One region of the Bacillus siamensis genome, then DNA from elsewhere that is predicted to be linked to it. Evidence: riboswitches for the same ligand, from Rfam matches in the RefSeq annotation. Region 1 holds a riboswitch; the other holds the start of a gene.
What was found. A riboswitch is a leader RNA that binds a small molecule or an ion and turns the genes downstream of it on or off. The one in region 1 is predicted to bind glycine.
Positions count from the first base shown of each region.

Region 2: it holds a riboswitch for glycine, as region 1 does, so the genes downstream of both, gcvT (glycine cleavage system aminomethyltransferase GcvT) here and ABDB98_RS18805 (amino acid permease) in region 1, are expected to answer to the same signal.

Region 1 is NZ_CP155579.1:3,787,796-3,793,742, reverse strand. It holds gene ABDB98_RS18815 ((2Fe-2S)-binding protein) at 1-246, shown strand, start outside; gene fbp (fructose-1,6-bisphosphatase) at 307-2,232, opposite strand; glycine riboswitch at 2,525-2,605, shown strand; gene ABDB98_RS18805 (amino acid permease) at 2,750-4,093, shown strand; gene ahpF (alkyl hydroperoxide reductase subunit F) at 4,575-5,947, opposite strand, start outside.
Region 2 is NZ_CP155579.1:2,414,464-2,420,410, reverse strand. It holds gene ABDB98_RS11660 (DEAD/DEAH box helicase) at 1-1,558, opposite strand, end outside; glycine riboswitch at 1,703-1,803, shown strand; gene gcvT (glycine cleavage system aminomethyltransferase GcvT) at 1,982-3,082, shown strand; gene gcvPA (aminomethyl-transferring glycine dehydrogenase subunit GcvPA) at 3,097-4,443, shown strand; gene gcvPB (aminomethyl-transferring glycine dehydrogenase subunit GcvPB) at 4,436-5,911, shown strand.

The DNA.
Region 1 (5,947 bases):
ACGACAATTGAAGGACTTATCAATACGCCGATTCAAAAGGCTTTTATTGAAAAATTTGCGTTTCAATGCGGATATTGCACACCTGGTTTTCTCATGAATTGTCATGCTTTAGTGAATACTGAGCCGAATGCAAGTGATGAAACGATTAAAAATTGGCTGGAGTCCAATATTTGCAGATGTACGGGTTATAAGGAGATTGAAGAAGCGGTTAAATCGGTTTTACATACAGGGAAAGGGGATCATTAGCCGTTGTTACGGAGAATCATAAAAAAGAGCCCAGAGAATCATCCCTGAACTCCATATTCCTCAATTCATATACCGATACTCCCGCAGTTTCTCCAAAATCGCGACTTCTTTCATCAGTTCTTCACCGACATTCGTTTCTTTCACTTTCTTCCGCTCCAGCTCTTTGTCAACTAATCGTTTCACCGTTAAGACGTCGGTTCCGGTGCTCAGCACTTCGGCCTTGGAGTTAAAGTGTTTATGGGCGACGAGCTGCATGCCGTAGGAGTTGTATAAGAGCGTGTAGCCGGCGATGCCTGTTGTGGATTGGTAGGCTTTGGAGAAGCCGCCGTCGATGACGATCATTTTTCCGTTTGCCTTGATCGGATCTTCGCCTTCGATTTCTTTTACCGGTGTATGGCCGTTGATGATATGGCCATAATCCGGGTTGAGCCCGAATTCCTTCAGGATGTTTCGGCAGGCTGCCTCGTCTTCACGCAAATAGTAATACGGGTTTTTCTTTTCTTTATGCGTTTCCTTCTCTTTGATGAAATACCGCTCAAAGGTGGTCATGGCGCGTTTTCCGAAGAGGGAGGAATACTCGCCTGTCCATAAGTACCAGACCATATCTGTCGCCAGGTCATCGGTTTCTTCCGGATGAGCAAACGCTTCCCGTAAGAACCGTTCAAATACATCGAGAAGCTCACGGCCCGCATAAGCTTTATCCTCAATCATCATCGTTTCCATATTGCCGTTTTCGTCAACAGGAATACAGCCGTGAATCAACAGGTTGCCGTTATATTTTAAATACAGGCTGCCTTTTTTCATCATAAAATTCATATGGCGGCCCAGCTTTTCGGAGTGCTGGACAGAAAACAGCAGCTTGTCCATGACTTCTGCTTCTTCTTCTAATAGCTGATCGGGCTGTTTGGGATTCACCGTCGCAAAGCAGGTGTTTTCCAGTTGATACGTTTTTCCGTTCAGCGTGATTTCATTGCGGTCATAATCAATCTTTTCCAGTAACAGCCGTTCTTCCATATTAAAGTTCGGCCGTCTCTTAATAATCGGGCTCTCAAGTTTGAATTGGATCATCGCGATCGCCTGATGGATTTTTGTGATTTGCTTAATCTCATCTTCCGGTCTGTTTTCGGTTGCTTTCGGGCGGAAAGCCGGGTTATCATCATAATATTTTTCGGCAAGGTTCAATAGCGGTCTCAGATTGATGCCGTAGACATCTTCAATAATGTCCAGGTTGTCATAGCGGGCACAGATACGGATAATATTGGCCAGACATACTTTCGAACCGGCATAGGCGCCTATCCAGAGAACATCGTGATTCCCCCATTGAATATCCACTGAATGATAGTTGATCAGTTCTTCCATAATCCTGTCCGGCTGCGGTCCCCGGTCATAAATATCGCCGACAACATGCAGATGGTCGACCACCAATCGCTGCACGCTGTAAGCAAGCCCGGTGATCAGCTTATCAGCTTGGCCGAGCGCGATGATCTGTTCTATGATTTCGGAGTAATATTGTTCTTTGTTGGCGGCTTGTTCTGTTTTATACAGCAGCTCTTCGGAAATATAAGCAAATTGGGCAGGCAGCGCTTTGCGCAATTTGGAGCGGGTGTACTTGGAAGAACAATATGAAACGAGCTTAATCATCCGATGAATCGTTTCTTTATACCACTCGTTTAATGCCTCTTTCGTATCAAAGTCATGTTTAATCAGCTTCAGTTTGTCCTCCGGATAATAGACCAAAGCCGCCAGTTCATCAATTTCTCTATCATAAATGACGCCGCTGAAAATATCGCGGATCTTCTCTTTTACTCTTCCTGAACCGTTCCGCAGCACGTGCTGGAATGCCTGATACTCTCCGTGCAGATCACTGACGAAATGCTCGGTTCCTTTCGGCAGGTTCAGTATCGCTTTCAGATTAATGATCTCTGTGACCACTTTTTCTTCACAATCGTATTTTTGTGCGAGCAGATCTAAATATTTGGTTTCCAATCTCGTCCATCCCCTTTTTATTTACGAGCCATTGCATGATAAGGTGAATTTAAAGTATGACATGATATTTAAATCATTAGACCTTATATGATAGTACCTCATAAGTCCTTTTTGAGACAAACAAAACAGAAAATACGGCGCTTAAGGCCTCAACATATACCTTCCGCAGACAGCTCATCACCCCGTTGACAAATGATCAAACTTCTATTAAAATAAAAAGTTAGCTGATAGTTGTTTCTATCGGAAACTTAATACGTAGCAGGCTATGATTGCTGTGGGTTGCACTACAGCAGGAGCGGCTTCTGGAGAGACCGCGGATTTTCCGCGGCGCCGAAGGGTTCACAATCTCAGGCAAAAGGACAGAAGAGTACCGAATATGTATTTGGCATGCTGTTGATTGTCAGCAGCGCAAATATAATTTGATATTCTTATGACCATGAGATTGGAGGGCATCCAATCTCTTTTTTTATTGGCTTTATTTTCTCGTCGTTCATCAAAAAGTAAGGAGGAGTCAGGTGTGGAACAGCGAGAGCTAAAGAGGGACTTGTCGAATCGGCACGTGCAGCTGATCGCCATTGGCGGTACGATCGGCACCGGATTGTTTTTAGGGTCCGGTAAGGCGATTCAGCTTGCGGGTCCTTCTATCATCTTTGCGTATTTTATTGTAGGTATTGCGCTTTTTTTCGTCATGCGGGCGCTGGGAGAACTGCTGTTATCTAAAGCGGGGTACCAATCATTAACGGATATTGCCGAGGCGTATTTAGGGCCGCGTGCGGCGTTTGTCACCGGCTGGACTTATTGGTTTTGCTGGATTATGACGGCTATGGCGGATGTGATCGCCGTCGGTGTATATGTGAAATATTGGTTTGACATTCCGCAATGGGTTCCTGCACTTATCTGTTTGCTCATTTTATTAGGACTTAATCTGTTAACGGTCAAGATTTTTGGAGAATTGGAGTTTTGGTTCGCCTTAATTAAGGTGATCACGATTCTCGCGTTAATTGTCATCGGTGTGGTTTTGCTGGTGATTGGGTTCAAAACGCATACCGGAACGGTTTCAGCGGCGAATCTGTGGGAGCACGGCGGCTTGTTTCCAAACGGATTTTCAGGCTTTTTGCTGTCGTTCCAGATGGTGATCTTCGCCTATGTCGGTGTGGAATTAGTGGGTGTGTCGGCAGCGGAGACATCAAATCCGAAAAAAAACATTCCGTCCGCTATCAATAAAATTCCATTGCGTATTTTATTTTTCTACGTCGGGGCATTGATCATTCTTTTATGTATTAACCCTTGGACGCAGCTGAATGCGGCGGAAAGTCCTTTTGTGAAAACCTTCAGCTTAGTCGGCATTCCGGTGGCCGCGGGAATCATTAATTTTGTCGTATTAACGTCAGCCGCTTCTGCTTGTAACAGCGGGATGTTTTCTACAAGCCGGATTTTGTATAACTTAAGCAAAACGAAACAGGCGCCGGCCAGTTTCGCGAAGCTGAATAAAAATCATGTGCCGAGCAGCGCGTTATGGGTATCGGTCATTGTGCTGTCAGCGGGCGCTCTTTTAAGCAAATTGATACCGGAAGCAGCGTTTGGCATCGTGACCACTATCAGCGCGATTTGTTTCATTTGGGTGTGGGGCGTGATTCTTGTCTGTCATATCAGATACAGGAAAACCCGTCCGGACCTACACGCAAGCTCGTCTTTCAAGGCGCCGTTCGCGCCGTTTATCAATTACGCCGTGCTGGCGCTGTTTGCCGCCATTCTGGTGATTATGCTGTTTGCGGATGCGACGCGCCCGGCTTTGCTGCTGACGCCGCTGTGGTTTATTGGACTGTTTCTTATCTATCGGGCGAGAGGGAGCAAGACATAAAGGTTATGAATGAAATAGTAATCAGAGTTTCAAGAAAAAGACAGCGTGCCGCTTGCAGTATGCTGTCTTTTTCTTTCGTTAACCAGGCATATAGGAAACAAGCTATTTGTGCCTTAAAGGGAACGGTGGATAGCGACAAGCCTTATGTATAAATAGATTAGAGAGTCAACAACTAAAAAAGACTCGAATCATTTTGTTAAAAGAAAAAGTATGCCTCCCAAAATACAAATTAAAAAAAAGAAAATTGATGAGTCAGTAAAAGACTTTCTTTGCAATTCAAATAACCCCTTTCTAATTTGAGGAAAAAAGCAATAGATATAAATGGGAATATATTGATATTTTAACAAGGGTAATGTTAACATTATTTACCCTTAAAATTCAAATGGAGCATCTGCAAAACTATGAGGAAAAGCATGTGTTGGCGGAGCAAGCCCTAACTGATAACATAAAAAGCCGCCATTCATATGGCGGCTTTTTTACATTAATTCCGGATCAAATAATCAAATGCGCCTAAAGCGGCAGTTGCACCTGATCCCATTGAGATAATGATTTGGTTGTACGGGCCGTCTGTGCAGTCCCCTGCGGCGAATAGGCCGGGAACGCTTGTCGCGCCGCTCTTATCGACGATGATTTCGCCGATGCGGTTGCGTTCGACGGTTTCGTCTAACCATTCTGTATTAGGCACGAGACCGATTTGGACGAATACACCTTGAAGTTCAACGTGTTTTTCTTCGCCTGTTTCACGGTCAACGAACGTAATGCCGTTTACGTTTTGGTCGCCTGTGATTTCTTTCGTTTGTGCATTTTTGTGCACAGTGACGTTTGGCAGGCTGTAAAGACGTTTTTGCAAGACTTCGTCTGCTTTCAGTTCAGGCGCGAACTCCAGCACAGTCACGTGATTGACGATACCTGCAAGGTCAATCGCCGCTTCGATTCCGGAGTTTCCGCCGCCGATAACGGCTACGTCTTTGCCTTCAAACAATGGTCCGTCACAGTGCGGGCAGTATGCAACACCTTTGTTCTTGAACTCTTGCTCACCAGGTACGTTGACATTGCGCCAGCGGGCACCTGTTGACAGGATCACTGTTTTACTTTTTAGTACAGCGCCGTTTTCAAGTTCAAGTTCGAAGAGGTCTTTTTTCTCAAGGCGTTTCGCGCGCTGAAGGTTCATGACGTCAATATCATAATCTTTCACGTGCTCTTCAAGGCTTGCAGCGAGCTTCGGTCCTTCAGTCGCTTTGACGCTGATGAAGTTTTCGATGCTCATGGTGTCGAGTACCTGGCCGCCGAAGCGTTCAGCGACGACACCGGTGCGGATGCCTTTACGCGCCGTGTAAATCGCCGCGCTTGCGCCGGCAGGTCCGCCGCCGACAACAAGAACGTCAAACGGCTCTTTGTCGGCAAACTCAGACGCATCTGCGCCGCTGCCCATTTTCGCGAGAATCTCTTCGATGGTCATACGGCCGCTTCCGAAAGATTCACCGTTTAAGAAAACAGTCGGAACAGCCATAATGTTTTTGCTTTCTACTTCTTCTTTGAATGCCGCGCCGTCAATCATTGTATGAGTGATATTCGGGTTGAGCACGCTCATCATGTTTAATGCTTGTACGACATCAGGGCAGTTGTGGCACGTCAGGCTGATATAAGACTCAAAGCGGTATTCTCCGCTGATGTTCTTAATCTGGTCAATGACCTTTTGATCAGCCTTAGGCGCTCTGCCGCTGACTTGAAGCAATGCCAGCACTAATGATGTAAATTCGTGGCCGAGAGGAACACCGGCGAATGTAACGCCTGTGTCTTCTCCGGTACGATTAACGCTGAAGCTCGGTGTTCTGTTTAATTCAGTTTTTTCAA
Region 2 (5,947 bases), 1.4 Mb from region 1:
GTAAATGATCTTCAAAATTGCTCACTTTGATTTTTGTTAAAATGTCATCTAGTTCTCCGACGACATTTTCAAATAAATGAATTTTGTCATACAAGAGTTTTAAGATATGCTCTTCCACCGTATGTTTTGTCGCCATATTGTAGATGTGGACATCTCTTTCCTGACCGAGTCTGTGAATCCTTCCGATTCTTTGTTCAAGCCGCATCGGGTTCCACGGAAGGTCATAGTTGATAATATGGTTGCAAAATTGCAGGTTGATTCCTTCCCCTCCGGCTTCTGTAGCGATCAGGACCTGCACTTTGCCGCGGAAGAGATCCTTCATCCAGTCTTTTTTCCCGCGCTTAAATCCGCCTCTGAACGGAACGGAGCTTATGCCGTTCTGCTGGAGGAACCATTGCAGATAAATCTGTGTCGCCCGATACTCAGTAAAAATAATGACCTTGTCATTAATCTTTTTAATCAAGTCAACAACTTGAATCGCTTTTGAGTTTTGCGTGACTTGATTGATGCGGTCCATTAAATTGGCAATCGTCTGTTCATCGAAAGCGGGCGCTTGTTTGTCTTTTTGATCAAGCATTTTTTTTAGCGTCATATACACGGCTTCCCTGCTTGAACAGCACTCCCGTTGCAGCGTCATAATGGAAAATGCGCTTGCGGGCTTTTCCGTGCCGTTTTTCAGTGCGTTAATGTCATCGTAGAGCGCCTGTTCCGTCGGTGAAAAGGTGATAGGCACTGTTTCCACGTGGCGTTTCGTCCATGTAAGCCCTGTGTCGCTTCGCGTGTTGCGAATCATCACTTTATTGACGAGCTCTTTCAAATGCTCATGAGCGTCAATCCCGTCCTTTTGATTGAACGTTTCTTGAAATCCGCTTTCATTTCCTAAGTGGCCGGGTTTTAACAGTGACACTAAATTGAAAATTTCTTCGATCCGGTTTTGAATCGGGGTCGCCGTCAGAAGCAGGCAATATTTCTTCACAAGACTTCTCGCAAATTCATAATTTTTCGTTTTGCTGTTTTTGAGCTTATGCGCTTCGTCAATAATGACGAGATCATACGGAATCGAAAGCACAATGTCCTTGTGTGGCGAGCGTTTTGCCGTATCAATAGAAGAAACGACGATGTCGCACTGTTCCCACACATAGCTTTTCTTCTGTTCAACAGCGGGTATTAAAAACTTCTCCTGAAGCTCTTTCACCCACTGGGAAACGAGTGATGCAGGCACAAGAATCAGGATTTTTTTGGCCAGCCCGCGAATCATGTATTCTTTTAAAATCAGTCCCGCTTCGACTGTTTTTCCGAGCCCCACTTCATCAGCCAAAATCGCTTTGCCGTTCATTTTTTCAACGACTTTCTGCGCGACTTCAAGCTGATGGGGAAGCGGAGTGAAATCGGGCAGGTATAAAGGAGCCCTCAACCCTTCGAATTCAGGAATGGCAAGGGTCTGCTGGACTTCAGCCGACAGTTTGTACATCTCCCAATTTGACCAGGGACCGTCGGTTTTCAGCCGCTCAGAAAACTCTCCCGGCCAGTTTGCATCAAATATGATCTCTGCTGTCATATGTAACAAAACCGCCTTTCTTTTAAAAAACTGATTTATCATCATTTTTGTTGCCGGACGTATGTGAGGGTGGTAGGATATAAGTAATCATTTCACCTAAGATATTGCTTTAGTATGTCCATAACAATTGGTAAATATGAGCGAATGACAGCAAGGGGAGAGACTCGGACGAAAAATGTGCATCCGGGCGCCGAAGGAGCAAACTGCGGAGTGAATCTCTCAGGCAAAAGAACTCTTGCTCGACGCAACTCTGGAGAGTGTCTGCGGTTTGAAGCAGCAGACCACCAAAGGGGACGTCTTTATGATGTTTTCATAAAGTAAACTTTCAGGTGCCGGGACAGAGAAACCTTCATTTTTATGAGGTGTTTCTCTGTCCTTTTTTATATGTCTTTACAATGCGCCAATGACTGAAGGGGGAAGATGATGCTGAAACGAACACCGCTTTATGACGTGTATAAAGAATACGGCGGAAAAACGATTGATTTTGGAGGATGGGAGCTGCCGGTTCAATTTTCTTCTATTAAAGAGGAGCATGAAGCCGTCCGCACAAAGGCGGGTCTGTTTGATGTATCTCATATGGGAGAAGTCGAAGTCTCCGGTAAAGACGCCCTGTCTTTTCTGCAAAAAATGATGACAAATGACGTTGCCGATTTAAACCCGGGAAGCGCGCTCTATACCGCCATGTGTTATCCTGACGGCGGTACGGTCGATGATTTGCTGATCTATCAGAAAAGCGAGAGCTGCTATCTGCTCGTGATTAACGCGTCCAATATTGAAAAAGACATCGCTTGGCTGACAGAACACGCGGAAGGGGATGTCACGCTGACGAATCAGTCTGACGGGATTTCACTGCTAGCCGTTCAAGGGCCGAATGCTCAGGCGGTTCTTGTGAAGCTGACTGAACGTGATGTGTCTTCCTTAAAACCGTTTGCGTTTATTGATGGAGCTGACGTTGCCGGCCGCCAAGTTCTGCTTTCAAGAACAGGCTATACCGGTGAAGACGGGTTTGAACTCTATTGCAAAAATGAAGATGCGGTGCATCTGTTTAAGGAGATTCTTACAGCGGGAGAGAATGAAGGAATCGTTCCGTGCGGTCTCGGTGCGCGTGATACGCTGAGATTTGAAGCGAAGCTCGCTTTATACGGTCAGGAATTGACGAAAGACATTACGCCGATTGAAGCCGGAATCGGATTTGCCGTAAAACATAAGAAAGATTCCGATTTTTTTGGGAAGTCTGTATTGAGTGAACAGAAAGAAAAAGGAGCACCGCGTAAGCTGGTCGGGCTTGAGATGATTGAAAAGGGGATTCCGAGACACGGATACGCCGTGAAAAAAGACGGCGTTCCGATCGGTGAAGTCACGACAGGCACACAATCTCCGACTTTAAAGAAAAATATCGGCCTTGCCTTAATCAAAACGGAATTCAGTGAAATCGGAACGGAAGTCGAAGTGGAAATCCGCAAAAAAACGGTAAAAGCAAAGATTGTCCGCACACCGTTTTATAAACGCCCAAAACAGAGCTGAAAAAGGAGAGTCATATGAAGCATCGATATTTGCCCGCGACAGAACAGGATAAAAAAGAAATGCTGAAAGCCATCGGCGCAGATTCAATTGATGAACTGTTTGCCGATATTCCGGAAGATGTGAGGTTTCAAAAAGACTACCAAATTAAAAAAGCAAAATCAGAAACAGAGCTGACGAGAGAGCTGACAAAGCTTGCGGCGAAAAATAAGGACGCTGTTACATATGCATCTTTTCTGGGGGCAGGAGTGTACGATCACTATCAGCCGGTTATCGTCGATCATGTGATTTCCCGGTCAGAGTTCTACACGGCATATACGCCTTACCAGCCTGAAATTTCACAAGGAGAGCTGCAGGCAATTTTTGAATTTCAAACGATGATTTGCGAATTAACAGGTATGGATATTGCAAACTCCTCCATGTACGACGGGGGAACGGCGCTGGCAGAAGCGGCGATGCTTGCGTCAGGACATACGAAAAAGAAAAAAATCGTCATTTCCGCCGCCGTGCATCCGGAAGCACGGGATGTCCTGAAAACATACGCAAAAGGCCAATATATTGAAGTTGTAGAGGTGCCTGCAAAAAACGGCGTCACAGACCTTGACGCATTAGAACATGCCGTCTGTGATGAAACGGCCGCAGTGATCGTCCAGTATCCGAACTTCTTCGGACAAATTGAGCCGTTAAAGGACATTGAGCCGCTCGCACATAAAGGGAACAGCCAGCTGATTGTTTCTTCTAACCCGCTCGCTCTCGGTATTTTGACTCCGCCCGGAGCATACGGAGCTGATATCGTCATCGGGGACGCGCAGCCTTTCGGCATACCTGCGGCGTTCGGCGGCCCGCACTGCGGCTATTTTGCAGTAACGAAAAAACTGATGAGAAAGGTGCCGGGCCGGCTTGTCGGCCAAACGGAGGATGAAAACGGGCGGAGAGGTTTTGTTCTCACCCTTCAGGCACGCGAGCAGCATATCAGAAGAGACAAAGCCACCTCTAACATCTGCTCAAACCAGGCGCTGAATGCGTTAGCAGCTTCAGTCGCGATGACGGCGCTCGGAAAAAACGGCGTCAAAGACATGGCCCGCCAAAATATACTGAAAGCCGATTACGCGAGACGCCAAGCGGAAAAAGCCGGCTTGCACGTAGCATTCGACGGCCCGATGTTTAATGAATTTGCCGTCAGGCTGAACCTCCCCGTCAAAGAAGCAAACCGGCGGCTCCTGCAAGACGGCATCATCGGCGGATATGACTTAGGCCTTGCGTATCCGGAATTGAATCAGCATATGCTCATTGCCGTCACAGAGCTGAGAACAAAAGAAGAGATCGATTCGCTTATTGCGGGATTGGGGGATCAACATGAATAATCAAGATCAGGCGCTTATTTTTGAAATGTCCCGCGAAGGGCGTATCGGTTACAGCCTTCCGGAGCTTGATGTGCCGGAAACAGAGCTTGAAAGCCTTCTTCCCGGTGACTGCATCCGCGATGAAGACGCAAAGCTGCCGGAAGTATCAGAGCTTGATATTATGCGGCATTATACCGCTCTTTCCAGAAGAAACCACGGAGTTGATTCAGGTTTTTATCCGCTCGGCTCCTGTACGATGAAATACAATCCGAAATTAAATGAAAAAGTTGCCCGGTTCCCAGGCTTTTCCGCCATTCATCCGCTTCAGGACGAGGACACGGTCCAGGGAGCGCTTGAGCTTTTATACGATTTAAGCGGACATTTGGAGGAAATTACGGGCATGGACGAGGTGACGCTGCAGCCTGCCGCGGGGGCTCACGGCGAATGGACCGGCCTGATGATGATCCGCGCCTATCATGAAGCGCGCGGGGACTTCGGACGGACGAAGGTCATTGTCCCTGATTCAGCCCACGGCACGAATCCGGCATCCGCTACGGTCGCCGGTTTTGAAACAATTACCGTCAAGTCGAATGAACACGGACTGGTTGACATTGAGGATCTGAAAAGAGCGGTAAATGAAGAAACAGCGGCACTGATGCTGACGAATCCGAACACCCTCGGATTATTTGAGGAAAACATTACGGAAATGGCTGAAATCGTCCATCAGGCCGGCGGAAAACTTTACTATGACGGAGCGAATTTAAATGCCGTTTTAAGTAAAGCAAGACCGGGAGATATGGGATTTGATGTTGTTCACCTTAATCTGCATAAAACATTTACCGGGCCGCACGGCGGGGGAGGACCGGGTTCGGGGCCGGTCGGAGTAAAAAAAGAATTCATTCCATATCTGCCGAAACCCGTTCTCACGAAAAAAGAGGGCCGTTTGACTTTTGACGATGACCGCCCGCAATCGATCGGACGCGTAAAGCCTTATTATGGCAACTTCGGCATTAATGTCAGAGCCTACACGTATATCCGTTCCATGGGGCCTGACGGCTTAAAAGCTGTGACCGAAAACGCGGTTTTAAATGCAAATTATATGATGAGAAGACTCGCGCCTTATTATGATCTCCCGTATGACCGTCATTGCAAGCATGAATTTGTGTTATCGGGAAGAAGGCAGAAAAAGCTCGGCGTAAGAACGCTTGATATTGCCAAACGGCTTTTAGATTTCGGTTATCACCCGCCGACTGTGTATTTCCCGCTGAATGTTGAGGAAAGCATCATGATCGAACCGACGGAAACGGAATCCAAGGAAACGCTTGATGCGTTTATAGATGCGATGATTCAAATTGCGCGGGAGGCGGAGGAATCGCCTGAAATCGTTCAGGAGGCGCCGCATACTACGGTTGTTAAAAGAATGGATGAAACCAAGGCCGCAAGAAAGCCGGTTTTAAAATACGAACATACATCTGACGGCAGCCGCTGACGGGGTGTAAAAAAAAGAGCTTCCGTATAAACGGAA